DNA from 2 places in the Oerskovia sp. NPDC060287 genome. Region 1 is predicted to be linked to the other one. Evidence: riboswitches for the same ligand, from Rfam matches in the RefSeq annotation. Region 1 holds a riboswitch; the other holds the start of a gene.
What was found. Region 1 has a riboswitch for S-adenosylmethionine ahead of ACFWFR_RS12995 (methylenetetrahydrofolate reductase). Riboswitches for the same ligand answer to the same signal wherever they lie in the genome.
Positions count from the first base shown of each region.

Region 2: linked by a shared signal. The riboswitch ahead of ACFWFR_RS17390 (NADPH-dependent FMN reductase) and the one ahead of ACFWFR_RS12995 (methylenetetrahydrofolate reductase) in region 1 are both predicted to bind S-adenosylmethionine.

Region 1 is NZ_JBHXBO010000141.1:87-9,243, reverse strand. It holds gene ACFWFR_RS13015 (1-acyl-sn-glycerol-3-phosphate acyltransferase) at 68-709, opposite strand; gene ACFWFR_RS13010 (PQQ-binding-like beta-propeller repeat protein) at 871-2,472, opposite strand; gene ACFWFR_RS13005 (NYN domain-containing protein) at 2,516-3,754, opposite strand; gene ACFWFR_RS13000 (PQQ-binding-like beta-propeller repeat protein) at 3,858-5,324, opposite strand; SAM riboswitch class I at 5,534-5,636, shown strand; gene ACFWFR_RS12995 (methylenetetrahydrofolate reductase) at 5,770-6,819, shown strand; gene metE (5-methyltetrahydropteroyltriglutamate--homocysteine S-methyltransferase) at 6,840-9,157, shown strand, end outside.
Region 2 is NZ_JBHXBO010000279.1:165-4,574, forward strand. It holds gene gdhA (NADP-specific glutamate dehydrogenase) at 1-1,246, opposite strand, end outside; SAM riboswitch class IV at 1,530-1,641, shown strand; gene ACFWFR_RS17390 (NADPH-dependent FMN reductase) at 1,662-2,339, shown strand; gene ACFWFR_RS17395 (flavin reductase family protein) at 2,336-2,902, shown strand; gene ACFWFR_RS17400 (hypothetical protein) at 2,976-3,392, opposite strand; gene ACFWFR_RS17405 (LLM class flavin-dependent oxidoreductase) at 3,597-4,410, opposite strand, start outside.

The sequences.
Region 1 (9,157 bases):
ACCTGCACGTCCTTCTCAGGAACGGGCGTGTCCCGGCGCGGGCCCGCGGCCCGCCGGGCGGCGAGGCTCAGCTCGCGCGCTGCTGGCCGCTCATCGCGTGGATCGACTCCATGACCTGGTCGGTGAGCTCGCGCCGCGCCTGCGCGGGCTTCCCCGAGGTGATCTGCCGCGCGGGCTCGATGGGCGTGCCGAACTCGACCGTCACGCGGTGGATGCGCGGGAGGCGCGCCCCGACCGGCTGGACCTTGTCGGTGCCCTTGATCGCGACCGGCACGATCGGCGCGTGGCCCGCGAGCGCGAGCCAGGCGACGCCGGTGTGCCCCTTGTGGAGCTTGCCGTCGCGCGAGCGCGTGCCCTCGGGGTAGATCCCGAACGCGCCCCCGTTGTTGAGCACCTCGAGCGCGTCCTCGAGCGAGCGCTGGCCGGCGCGCGGGTCGTCGCGCTGCACGGGGATGTGGCCCAGGGTCGTGAAGAACCAGCGCGAGACGCGCCCCTTGAGCCCCGTGCCGGTGAAGTACTCGGCCTTGGCGAGGAACGTGACGTGGCGCGGGGCGACGATCGGGATGAGGAGCGAGTCCACGAACGACAGGTGGTTGCTCGCGAGGATGACGGGTCCGCGCCGGGGGATGTTGTTCAGACCGGTCACGCGTGGCCTCAGGAACGCGTAGGCCAGGAGCGACAGGATCAGCTTCAGCACCCGGTAAGTCATCCGTACATTGTGCACCGACGTGCAGCGGTGCCCGACGACGACCGCCCGCCCGGGCGTGGTGCGCCGTGGTCGCGCGGCGGACCACCGGGGAGAACTCCCGGGATTGCACAGATGTTCACGGCGTCTGGTTCTGCGCGCACCTCGCGACGGCTCAGGTCTCGTCAACCGAACGCGACGACCGTCCCGTTCCTGGTGCCGAACACGCCGCCACCGACCGCGAAGAGGCTCCACGCGTCGACGGCCACCTGCTCCTCCCATCGCGTGCTCCCGTCGGCCACGTCGATCGACACCCAGCGGGACTGCGCGCCGTCGTCCTCGCCGTAGGCGATCGTCAGCCCGCCGCGGCTCGCGAAGGCCGCCGCGACCTGGCCGTTCGTCCCTCCGACCGCGGGGTCCCTCCACGCCCACACCTCCTCGCCCGTGGCCGAGTCCACGGCCACCGCTCCCGGGTAGGACGAGATGACGGTCACGTCGCGGGTGACGAGGAGCACCTGGGTGGCGTAGCCGGAGAAGGTCCACCGCTCGTCACCCGCCTCGTCGAGCGCCACGAACCCGGGCCCTCTCCTCGAGAACAGCAGGGGCGGCCCCGTGCCGTCCGTCGCGAGGGGCTCCATGAGCTCGCCCTGGGCGCTCCAGAGCACCGTCCCGTCGGCGTCCAGGAGCTCGGACTCGGCGAGCCCGCCCCGGAGGAGCCGCCCGTCGCGGAGCGGCTGCATGCGGGTCAGGTCCATTGAGAGGACCGTCCCGTCGCTCGACAGGCTGGCATTCACGTCGCACCCGAGGAGCATGAGTGTTCCGTACATGCCGTAGAGCTGCACCTCGTCCCAGCCGTCGACCGTCGCGCCGTCCTCCTGGTAGGCCATGCACGAGCTGTCGGACGTGCGCGTGGGCACGGTCTGCGTCCAGCGCACCTCGCCCGTGCGGGCGTCCTCGACGAGCACGACGACGTCACGTCCGTCCCGAGCCACCCTCGCCAGCTCACCGGTCGAGAGAACCGCGGCGTCACCTCGGGCGGGGTCCAGAGCGCGCTCGGCCACGGTCCTCCCGTCCAGCCCGAGGATCGTGACCGAGCTCGGGGGGAGCGTGAAGGCCGGGGCGCCCTCCTCCGTCTCGGCCCAGCCCAGGCACGTGATCGATCGTGCGTCGAGGCTCCCCGGTGACGGGCCGTCGAAAGTGCCGCACTGCGGGGACGGCAGACCCTCGTGCCGCCACGCCTCGGCGCCCGTCGCGCGGTCGTACGCGACGAGCGCGCCATCGGCGGCGATGACGACGAAGAGCTCGCCCGCCACGAGCGGCCAGGCCTCACCGACGTCGACGGTCCACAGCTCGCGCGGTGGTCGCTCGAGCCCGACGACACCACCGGGCACCGCCCGCAGCAGCGCCTCGGCCTGCCGGGCGCGCACCACGTCCACCAGGGTCAGGCCGCCGAGGACCAGGACGAGCGCGGCCGCGACCCCGCCGAGGAGCACGCGTCGGCGCCTCCGGGCACGCGGATCCGTCGGTGCGTCCTCCCGAGCGGCCCCGTCCGGCCCAGACGCGTCCAGCACGGCCCCGGTCCCGCCTCCCGCGCCCGCCGAACCGGTGGCGACGTCCGCTCCCGGGTGCGCTGCGCCGTCGGGCAGGGGCGTGCCGCGGCCTCCTGGCGCGCCGCCGGGCGCGCCCCAGCCCCCGGGCCGTGGCGCGAAGAGGTCGTCACCGTCGTCCAGGTCGTCGACCGCCTCGAAGGTGATCGGGCGAGGTTGCTCTCGGCGTCGAAAGGGCACGCCCGGAGCCTAGCTCTCGGGCGTGCCCTCGTGACGGGTCCGCTCAGCGGGACGCGACGGTGACCAGGTAGTCGTCGGCGTCGTCGTCCCAGCGCAGCTCGATCGCGCCCGCGGTCTGCGCAGCCTTGCAGAACTGCAGGAAGCTGCGGTAGCCGAGCGCCTTCTCGCTGAAGTCCGGACGCTTCTTGCGGAGCTGGTTCTTGAGGCCCGACAACGGTGCCGAGTCCCCCTGCTCCCCCACGACCGTGCGCAGCAGCGCGAAGTCGTCGCCCGCGTGCCCGCGCTCGGGCAGCGAGACCTCGGGGTCGCCCGTCGCGGGGCCCGCGCTGAGCTGCACCACGCCGCGCTCCTCGAGGTAGCGCAGGAACTCGCCGAAGTTGCGGAAGCCGTAGTCGGCCTCGCTGAACGTCGGGTCCTTGCGCAGCAGCGTGCGCTTGAGCGTCGAGGCCACGACGGCCCCGCTCGACGAGCTCGACAGGTCCGCGAGGGTCTGCGCGACGAGGACCGCGAGGTCCTCGTCCTCCGACCGGGAGGAGGCCCCGTGCCCGACGGACTCGAGCTCGGCCTCGACGTCCAGCGGGGCAGGGGTCGGCTCGGGCAGCGAAGGTACGGGCTCGGTGGCCGCCTCCGCGGTCGACGCGGCCGATCTGGTCGACGCGGGCGGCGTCGCGGACTCGGTAGCGGAAGCCGCCGCGGCCTTGCCCGAGGTGCTCGACGAACCCGACGAGCGGCCCGAGGACTTGCGCGCGGTGCTGCGGTTCGAGCTGTTCGAGGACCGCTTGCGCTCGACGGGCTCGTCGGGGATCTCGACGCCCTCGAGGCGGTCGTAGAAGAGGAACTCGTCGCACGCCGGGGGCAGCAGCTTGGACGTCGAGTTCTCGACGCCGATCCCGATCACGCGCTTGTTGAGCTCACGCAGCTTGTGCACCAGGGGCGAGAAGTCGCTGTCCCCCGTGCACATGACGAAGGTCGAGATGTACTCCCGCTCGAACGCCATCTCGATCGCGTCGACGACCATCTTGATGTCGGCGGCGTTCTTGCGCGAGGCCCCCATGCGCTGGGGCATCTCGATGAGCTCGACCTGGTGACGGGTCAGGGAGCGACGGTCCTCGTCGAAGTAGGACCAGTCGGCGTAGGCGCGGCGGACCACGACCCGACCGCGCGCGGCGAGCGCGTCGGCGATCGGCTTGAAGTCGAAGGTCATCCCGCCCAGGTGGTCGCGCGCGCCCAGCGCGAGGTTGTCGTAGTCGAGGAAGACGGCCAGACGTTCTTCGGTGTCCATATCCGCCAGGGTATGGCCCGGGCAGGTCGAACGCCCATCCGTCAGGGCCCGGGCGACGGCGACGTGCGGGACCTCACCCGGCCGCGAGCGCCGCGCGACCACCTCATCCCAGCCCGGTCACCGCCGAGCGGTCGGACCGCAACCGCCCCTGCGACGCCTGGAACACCTCGGGATCCCCGACGTGCTCCTGGGTCCACCGGACGTCGCCGCTCGCGAGGTCCAGCGCGACCACGGTGTAGCCCGCCGACGCGGTCGGCCCCACCAGGACGGCCGTGGCTCCGTCCGCGGCGGTGCCACCGACGAGCTGCGGCAGCACGTCGGACAGCGGGCCCACGGCGCGCCGCCACCGCTCGGCGCCCGTCGCGGGATCGAGCGCGACGGTCTCCCGGTCGACGGTCTGCACGATCACGGCGTCCGCGGTCCGGACGAGGACCTGCCGCGCTGCGACCTGCGCGGTCCAGGCGGTCGCACCGTCGGGGTGCAGCGCGAGCAACGCCTCGCCCTGGTCCAGCAGGACCAGGTCCGGGGTCGTCCCGTCGCTCACGCCGCCCTCGAGCACCAGGCCCTCGCTCGTCCACCGCACTGTGCCGTCGGCCGCGACGGCATCCACGGGCCCCGCCAAGGCCGTGCCCGACGACCGGAGGAACGTCCCGTCCCCCAGCGCGGCAACCGTCGTCAGGGCCACCGGCTCGTCGAGGACCAGGCCGCCGGCGGTCACGAACGACAGGAGGCCGCACCCGTACACCCCGGCCACGCCCGACCGGACGTCGATACGCAGGGCTTCACCGTACGACGTCCCGCACGTCCACTCCGCCCCCGTCTCCCGCACGGTCAGCCGCTGCTCCCACGCGGCCTCGCCCGTGCGCAGGTCGGTGGCGCGCAAGACGGCCCCCGCCGTGTCCCTGGTCGTCTGGAGGATCACGCCGCCGACCCCGACGGTCGGGGTCCCTGCCGCCGGGTCGAGCACTACCCCGGCCACCACCGAGCCGTCGAGGCTCACGAGCTGCGCGGTCACCTGGTCGGCTGCGGTCTCGAGGCACACGACGGACCTCGCCGACTCGTCTCCCGCGGCGGGGCCGGCGGGGTCGGCGCGACCGGTCGAGGCCTCGGGGCTCGCGGTGCAGACCTGTCCCGCGAGCCCGTCGAGCCGCCAGCGCTGGGTACCTGTCCCGACGTCGAACCCGGCGAGGCCCGAGCGGCCCGGCAGCACCAGCAGGTCGTCGACGACGAAGGGCGTCCCCCCGTCGGTCGGGACGCTCCACAGGTCGCGTGGTGCACGGCTCAGGTCGAGCACGCCGGCGTCGGTCCTCTCGATCGCCTCGTGCGTGTCGTCCTGCGTCGGCGGGCGGTTCACGAGCACCACGGCGAGTGCGACCCCCAGCGCGGCGACGCCGACCACGAGGGCCGCGCGACGTCGTCGGGCCTGCAGGGAGCGCCCCCGGCGCGCCGGTCCACCCTGCCCTCCTGCGGGGTCCCGCCGGCCATGGCCTTCGGGCACGTCGAGGTCGTGCTCCTCCGAGGAGTCGTCGAGCGCGAACGTGACGGTCTGCTGGCTGCGTCGGCGGGGCACGCTCGGAGCCTAGTGGTCATCGGCGGGCGCCCCGACCTCCCTCGGAACCGCCGACGGGCGTACGTTGGGAGAGCGTCCGCGGGACCGACGAAGCACCGCGCGGGAGTACGCGAGAACCGTGAAACGGGTCGAAACGTACCGTCAGACCCTTCTGTCTCATCCTTCGAGCAGATACTGGCTCAGATCATGGATTCCCCCTACGATCATCAACACCATCCAGAGCGGTCGAGAGTCCTGGCTCGTTGACACCGCAGCAACCCCCCAACGGAAGCCTCCCGCGGGTACGGGTGCTACAGCCAGGTTCGATGGAGCGATTCATGACCGAGGCATCATTCCGCGCAACCCCGCACACCGGGGCCCGGCGCACCGTCCACCGCACGAGCCGCACGGCGACCGTTGCTGCGGCCACCGTCGGCGCCCCCCTCGCACTCCCGGCGGTCGCCCGATGAGCATCGTCGACCTGGGGCACTTCGGGCACGAGGCACCGCGACCCACGGTGTCGTTCGAGCTCATGCCCCCGCGCCGCCCCGACGCCGCACCCAAGTTCTGGGAGACCGCGCGCCGGCTCGTCGCGACCTCCCCCGACTTCGTGTCGGTCACCTACGGCGCGGCAGGCACGGACCGCGAGACCTCGCGCCGCGTCATCAGCCAGCTCCTGCACGGCACGCCCGTGCTGCCCATCGCGCACCTGACGTGCGTGGGGGCCTCGCGCGAGGACGTCGAGGACGTCATCACGGACTTCCTCGACGCGGGCGTGCGCAGCTTCCTCGCCCTGCGCGGGGACCCCCCGCGCGACCAGCCCGACTGGCGCCCCGCCGAGGACGGCGTGCGGTCGAGCACCGAGCTCGTGGCCCTGCTGCGCGAGGTCGAGGCCGCACGCTGCGCCGCGAGCCCGAGCGTCGCGCTGCGGGGCGCGGCGCGCCCCCTGACCATCGCGGTCGCGACGTTCCCCGACGGCAACCTCGCTGCGGGCACGAGCCGTACCCAGGAGGTGCGCCGCCTGTGGCAGAAGCAGCAGGCCGGTGCGGACTTCGCGATCACACAGCTCTTCTACGAGGCCTCGTCGTACATCGACTTCGTCGCCGAGGCGCGCGCGGCCGGCGTCACCATCCCGATCCTCGCGGGGCTCCTTCCCATGACGGACCCGGCCCGGCTCGCACGCGTCGAGGAGCTCACGGGCGTCCCGGCACCGCGGCGCGTCGTCGAAGCCCTCGAGGCCGAGCAGGACCCCGCCGCGCGCCACGCCCTGGGCATCCGGCACTCGGTCGAGCTCGCGCGCCAGGTCCTCGCGGCCGGCGCGCCCGGCCTCCACATCTACACCTTCAACAAGCACCAAGCCGCTCTAGACCTGCTCGAGGGAGTCGACCTCGGCGGTGGGGCAGCGGGGGACGCCGGCGGCGTCTCGTCCCGCACCCCCGACCTGGCCAGCGGGCCGTGGGTCTCCGGCACTCCCCTTCCCTCCTCCGAGCCTGCCCTCGGCAGCGCATCGGTCTGACCAGTTCAGAGGTAATCACCATGAGTGCACCCACGTTCCCGTCCGGTTCCGTCCTCGGCTACCCCCGCATCGGCCCGCGCCGCGAGCTCAAGAAGGCCGTCGAGTCCTTCTGGGCCGGCAAGATCACCGCCGACGAGCTCGAGGCCACGGCCTCGGCACTGCGCGTCGCGGCCGCCCAGCGTCTCGTCGACCTGGGGCTCGAGGCCTCGTCGGGCGCCGTGCCCGGCTCGTTCTCCTACTACGACCAGGTGCTCGACGTCGTCGCTCTCCTCGGGGCGGTCCCGTCGCGCTTCGCGTCGCTCACCGACGAGAAGGGCGCGCTGGACCTCGCGGGCTACTTCACGGTCGCACGCGGCGCCGGTGAGGACGCCCCGCTCGAGATGACCAAGTGGTTCGACACGAACTACCACTACCTGGTCCCCGAGATCAGCGAGACCACGCCGTTCCGCTTCGCGGACGACCGCATCGTGCGCCAGTTCGTCGAGGCGAAGGACGCGGGCGTCGTGACCCGGCCCGTCGTCGTCGGGCCCGTCACGTTCCTCGCGCTGTCCAAGGCCGCCGACGACAGCGCGCCCGGCTTCAGCCCGCTCTCGCGCCTCGCGGACGTCCTGCCCGTGTACGTCGAGCTGCTGCGCGCCCTGGCCGCAGCGGGGGCACCGTGGGTGCAGCTCGACGAGCCCGTGCTCGTGTCCGACTCGATCGACGTGCCCGCCGCCGAGGTCCGCGCCGCGATCACCGAGGCGTACCGGGTGCTCGCGACCGAGCTCGCGGTGGGCACCGAGCGTCCCGCGATCCTCGTGGGAGCGCCGTTCGGCGGGCTCGTCGCCTCCGGGGAGGACGGCCTCGACGGCCTCGCGCTCCTGGCCGCGACCGACGTCGAGGCGATCTCGCTCGACCTCGTCAGGGGCGCCGTCCCGACGGGTCGCGTCGCGGGCCTCGAGGCCAAGACGGTCGTCGCGGGTGTGATCGACGGACACAACGTGTGGCGTGCCGACCTCGCGGCGAAGCTCGCGCTCGTCGACGACCTGTCCGGCCTGGGCGCCGGTGCCGTCACGGTCGGCACCTCGACCTCGCTCCTGCACGTCCCGCACGACGTCGAGGCCGAGGACTGGACGAACGGTTCGATCGACGCCCGCCTGCGCGACTGGCTCGCGTTCGCCGACCAGAAGGTCGGCGAGGTCGCGATCCTCGCTCGTGCGCTGACCGAGGGTCGGGACGCGGTCGCCGACCAGATCGAGGCGTCCCGCGCCGCAGTGGCCTCGCGCGCGGTGGCGAGCGGCGTCGTCGTGCCTGCGGTGCGCGAGCGCGCCGCAGCCCTGACTGCGGGCGACTTCTCGCGCGGCGACTACGCCGAGCGCGCGGCAGCCCAGCAGGCCAAGCTGAACCTCCCGCCGCTGCCGACCACGACGATCGGGTCGTTCCCGCAGACCCCGGAGATCCGCCGGGCGCGCGCGCTCAACGTCAAGGGCGAGCTGTCCGACGCCGACTACACGGCCGCGATGCAGGACGAGATCCGCCGCGTCGTCGAGCTCCAGGAGCAGATCGGCCTGGACGTCCTGGTGCACGGCGAGCCCGAGCGCAACGACATGGTCCAGTACTTCGCGGAGAACCTCGACGGGTTCGCGGTCACGGCCAACGGCTGGGTCCAGTCCTACGGCTCGCGCTGCGTGCGCCCGCCGATCCTGTGGGGCGACGTCACGCGTCCGGCCCCCATCACGGTCGACTGGTCGACGTTCACGGCGTCCCTCACCGAGAAGCCCGTCAAGGGCATGCTGACCGGTCCGGTCACGATCCTCGCGTGGTCGTTCGTGCGCGACGACCAGCCGCTGGGCGACACGGCCAACCAGGTGGGCCTGGCGCTGCGCGACGAGATCGCGGACCTCGAGACGGCCGGGATCGGCATCATCCAGGTCGACGAGCCCGCGCTGCGCGAGCTCCTGCCGCTGCGCAAGGACGACCAGGCCGCGTACCTCGACTGGTCCGTCAGCTCGTTCCGCCTCGCGACCGCGGGCGTCGAGGCCGAGACGCAGATCCACACGCACCTGTGCTACTCGGAGTTCGGCGAGGTCATCGGCGCGATCGACGGGCTCGACGCCGACGTGACGTCGGTCGAGGCCGCGCGCTCGCGCATGGAGATCGTGCCCGAGCTGGCCGAGGCCGGCTACGGCCGCGGGATCGGCCCGGGCGTGTACGACATCCACTCGCCGCGCGTCCCCTCGACCGAGGAGGTCACCGAGCTCCTCGAGCTCGCCGTGAAGTCGATCGACTCCCGGCTCGTGTGGGTCAACCCCGACTGCGGCCTCAAGACGCGTCGCTACGAGGAGACCGTGGCCTCGCT
Region 2 (4,410 bases), on a different contig from region 1:
CGTCGGCCGTCTCCTCGCAGCGCGAGTGGATGCCCTCCATGATGTGCGCGAGGCGCTCCTCGGTGTACTCGAACGTCCACGCGTCGCGCGAGGCGTTCTGCTGCATCTCGAGGGCCGAGGTCGCGACGCCGCCGGCGTTCGCGGCCTTGCCGGGCGCGAAGAGCACGCCGGCCTCCTGGAGCAGCGCGACGGCACCCGGCGTGGTGGGCATGTTGGCGCCCTCCGCGACCGCGAGGACACCGTTGGCGACGAGCTGCTTGGCGTCCTGCTCGGTCAGCTCGTTCTGCGTGGCGCAGGGCAGGGCGACGGTCGCGGGGACGTCCCAGATGCTGCCGCCCGTGACGAGGCGCGCACCGGGGCGGCGCTCGACGTAGTCGGCCACGCGTCCGCGCTCGACCTCCTTGATCTGGCGGAGCAGCTCGACGTCCACGCCGGCCTCGTCGACCACGTAGCCCGACGAGTCGGAGAACGACACGACGTTCGCCCCGAGCTGCTGGGCCTTCTGGATCGCGTAGGTCGCGACGTTCCCCGAGCCCGAGACGACGACGCGCTGGCCCTCGAAGCTCTGGCCCTTGGTGCGCAGCATGTGGTCGGCGAAGAAGACCGTGCCGTAGCCCGTGGCCTCGGTCCGCACGAGCGACCCGCCCCAGCTGATGCCCTTGCCCGTGAGGACACCGGACTCGTAGCGGTTCGTGATGCGCTTGTACTGGCCGAACAGGTAGCCGATCTCGCGCCCACCCACGCCGATGTCGCCGGCCGGGACGTCCGTGTACTCGCCGATGTGGCGGTAGAGCTCGGTCATGAACGACTGGCAGAAGCGCATGACCTCGCCGTCGGACTTGCCGCGCGGGTCGAAGTCCGAGCCGCCCTTGCCGCCGCCGATGGGCATGCCGGTGAGCGAGTTCTTGAAGATCTGCTCGAACCCGAGGAACTTGACGATCCCCAGGTAGACCGACGGGTGGAACCGCAGGCCGCCCTTGTACGGGCCGAGCGCCGAGTTGAACTCGACGCGGAAACCACGGTTGATCTGCACGCGGTTCTTGTCGTCGACCCACGGCACGCGGAAGATGATCTGTCGCTCGGGCTCGCAGATGCGTTCGAGCACGGCGGCGTCGACGTACTGGGGGTTCTTCTGGAGCACCGGCCCGAGCGAGTCGAAGACCTCACGCACCGCCTGGTGGAACTCGGCCTCACCAGGGTTGCGGGCGAGGACCTCGTCGTAGACGGAGTGCAGACGACTATCCATGAAGTGCTCCTCGGCAGGGCTGGTTCTTAACTGCACCAGGTTACGTACGTGTAAACAGCGCCGTACTCCCGTCCCACTCTGGGAGACGGCAGGCTCACGACCTGGGACATCACGGTTGCCCGGGGCCGCCGCCGGGAGCCCCGGCGCGGCCGTGCCACGCAGGCGACCCGGGGCCGCCCGGCACGCAGCGCGCGAGCCCGCCACGAAACAACCGTCCACGCCGTGAGAAATCTCGACCGGATCGGTACAGATTGGCGTCGGTCGGGCTATACCCCTACCCAACGGTCACGAGCACCAGCGCCAAGCCCCGGCTCGCTGGTCAGCAACCCCTCCCACGACGGGGTGCTCCGGGAGATGACCTGGCCGCGCCGGCACCGGCGCGGCAAGCGTGCAGCACGACGACAGCGAGGACACCATGACGCAGCACCAGACACCGCCCAGCGACTCGGCCGGCACCGACAGCGGCCTCGACACCCGGCCTGGCCCCGCCGACGGCGCATCCCACCCGCCCCGACCCGCCGTGGTCACCCTGGTCGGCAACCCCCGCCCCGGGTCACGGACCCTGTCCGCGGCGCAGGCCGTCGCGACCCGGGTCACCGACCACCTGGGCCTCGCGGCCACCCCGCCCCCCGCCACGATCGACCTCGCCGAGATCGCGGCCGAGGTCCTGGCCCCCGTGCACCCCCGGGCCGACGCCGCGCGCGAGGTCGTCGCGGGCGCGACCGTCCTGGTCGTCGCGACCCCCGTCTACAAGGGCTCGTACACCGGCCTGCTCAAGGCGTTCCTCGACCTCTACGGCCCGGACGGCCTGGCCGGGGTCGTCGCGGTCCCGGTCGTCGTGTCGGGCAACCCGGCGCACGCCCTCGCGGGCGAGGTGCACCTGCGCCCGCTCCTCGTCGAGCTGGGCGCGACCGTCCCCGCGCGGACGCTCACGCTCCTGGACTCCCAGCTCGGCGAGGCCGAGCTCGCGAGCGCCGTCGACGCCTGGCTCGACCGCGCGGGGGGCCCGCTGCTCCGGGCGGCGAGCGCCGCCGTCGGGCAGGACGCCACCACCCACCAGACCGCCCCCGAGCTCGCCGAGGTGACCCGATGACCGCCGAACCCACCACCCGCTCCGACGTCGCGGGCCTCGCCGGGCTCGAGGCCCTGCTCCACGAGCAGGACGAGCCCCAGCTCAGCCCCGACGCCTACAAGGCCGTCTTCCGGCAGCACCCCGCGGGCGTCGCGGTCGTCGCGCTGCACCACGAGGGGCGCCCCGTGGGCTTCACGGCGACCTCGGTCATCTCGGTCTCGGCCGCGCCGCCGCTGCTCGCGTTCTCGCTCGCGTCGACCTCGTCGTCGTGGCCCGCGATCTCGGCCGCCCGCACGGTCACGGTCAACTTCCTCAGCGCCGACCAGGACGACGTGTCGGCACGCTTCGCGACGAGCGGGATCGACCGGTTCGCAGCCGGCGGATGGTCCCCCCTCGACTCGGGCGAGCCCGTGATCGACGGCGCGCTGTCCTGGGTGCGCGGGCGCATCATCCAGCGCACGCCCGTGGGCGACAGCTACCTGGTCTCGCTGCGCGCGCTCGCGTCGGGGACGCGCAGCGACGCGACGCCGCTGGTCTACCACGACCGGTCCTACCACCGGATCGGGGACCACTCGGCCCTCTGAGGCCGCGACCTGGGTGAGCGGCCCGACGACGGCGCGTACCGCCGTCGGGCCCCTCACCCGCGCCGGGGGCCGGCTACCAGGTCCAGCCGCGCGCGCTGAGCTCGAGCTCCTCGCGCAGCCGCTCGTCCTCGCCGCTGCGCAGGCCCGCGGCGAGCGGGTCGGCGTCGACCTCCAGACCGCTGAGCCGGCACGCCTCGCGCAGCAGCGCGTCGTACGCGCCCTGCGCGGCGAGGTAGTGGTGGGCCCGGGCGTAGACGCCCGGGTCGTCCTGGACGTCGCGCAGCTCGTGCGCGAGCTGGCCCAGGCGGATCTGGAGCCCCAGCGCCACGAGGGGGTCAGGTGCCCGACGGCGCCGCTCGCGCCACGTGAGCCGGTGCGGTCGGAGGGGTGGGAGAGCGTCTGCCGGGGGCCGGTCGTGGCGCACCGTGGACCACGCGATGACGGCGACCACTGCCGCGCCCACCACGCCGGAGATCACGAGAAGCCACATCGTCGGAGCCTTCTTCCGGTGCCCGTACGTGCCCGCAGGACTCTTCCAGCCTAGGACCTGCGGGCACGCTCCGCCAGGGTTCGAGGCCCGTCGTCGGGCCGGTCGGACAGCCCTGACGCGAGGTGGGAGAGGCGACCGCGCGGACGCCCGTCGGCGAGCGTCTCTCCCGCCCCGGCGGGGCCCCCTGACGTGGTCGGCCGCGACCTACGACGCCGTGAACCCCTTGGCCCGGCGCGCGTCGGCCGGACCCCACAGGTCGGTCTTGACCTCGGCCCGGACGAGCGGCACGACCTCCTCCGCGAACCGGCGCAGCACGTCGTCCTGCCGGGCCGGCTCCAGGAGGTGGTTGATCGAGACCGACTGCAGGTCGTGCCCGTAGCTCTGGTGGTAGTCGAGGATCTTCTCGGCGACCCGTTCGGGCGAGCCCACGAGGGCCGGGCCGCGCTCGACGGCCTCCTCGATGGTCCTGAAGCTCGTGACCTTGCCGACCGCGGCGGGGTCGTACTTCCGCAGGTCCGCGCGCGCGACCGCGCCCTCGTAGATGGGGCGGAACTCCTCGATCGCCTGCTCGGTGGTGTCCGCGAGGAACAGCCCGCCCGAGCCGGACCCGACGAACCCGTACGCCGGGTCGTGCCCCGCCGCCGCGTACTGCTCGCGGTAGTGGTCGATCAGCACCTTGTAGCTCTCGCGCGGCTGGAACGCGTTGGCGCTCACGATCGGGTCGCCCCACCGCGCGGCGAGCTCGACCGCGAACTGCGACGTCGCCGAGCCGTGCCAGATCCGGAACGCGCCGTCGTACGGGCGCGGCAGCGTCGTGGCTCCCTGCAGGTCGGGGCGGTGACGGCCCTCCCAGTCGACCTCCTCACCGCTCAGGAGCAGGCGGAGCAGCTCGTAGTTCTCCTCGAGGTACTCGTACTGCTTGGCGAGGTCGAGGCCCAGCAACGGGTACTGGAGCGCCTCGTTGCCCTTGCCGATCACCATCTCGAACCGGCCCCGGCTGAGCTGGTCGATCGTCGCG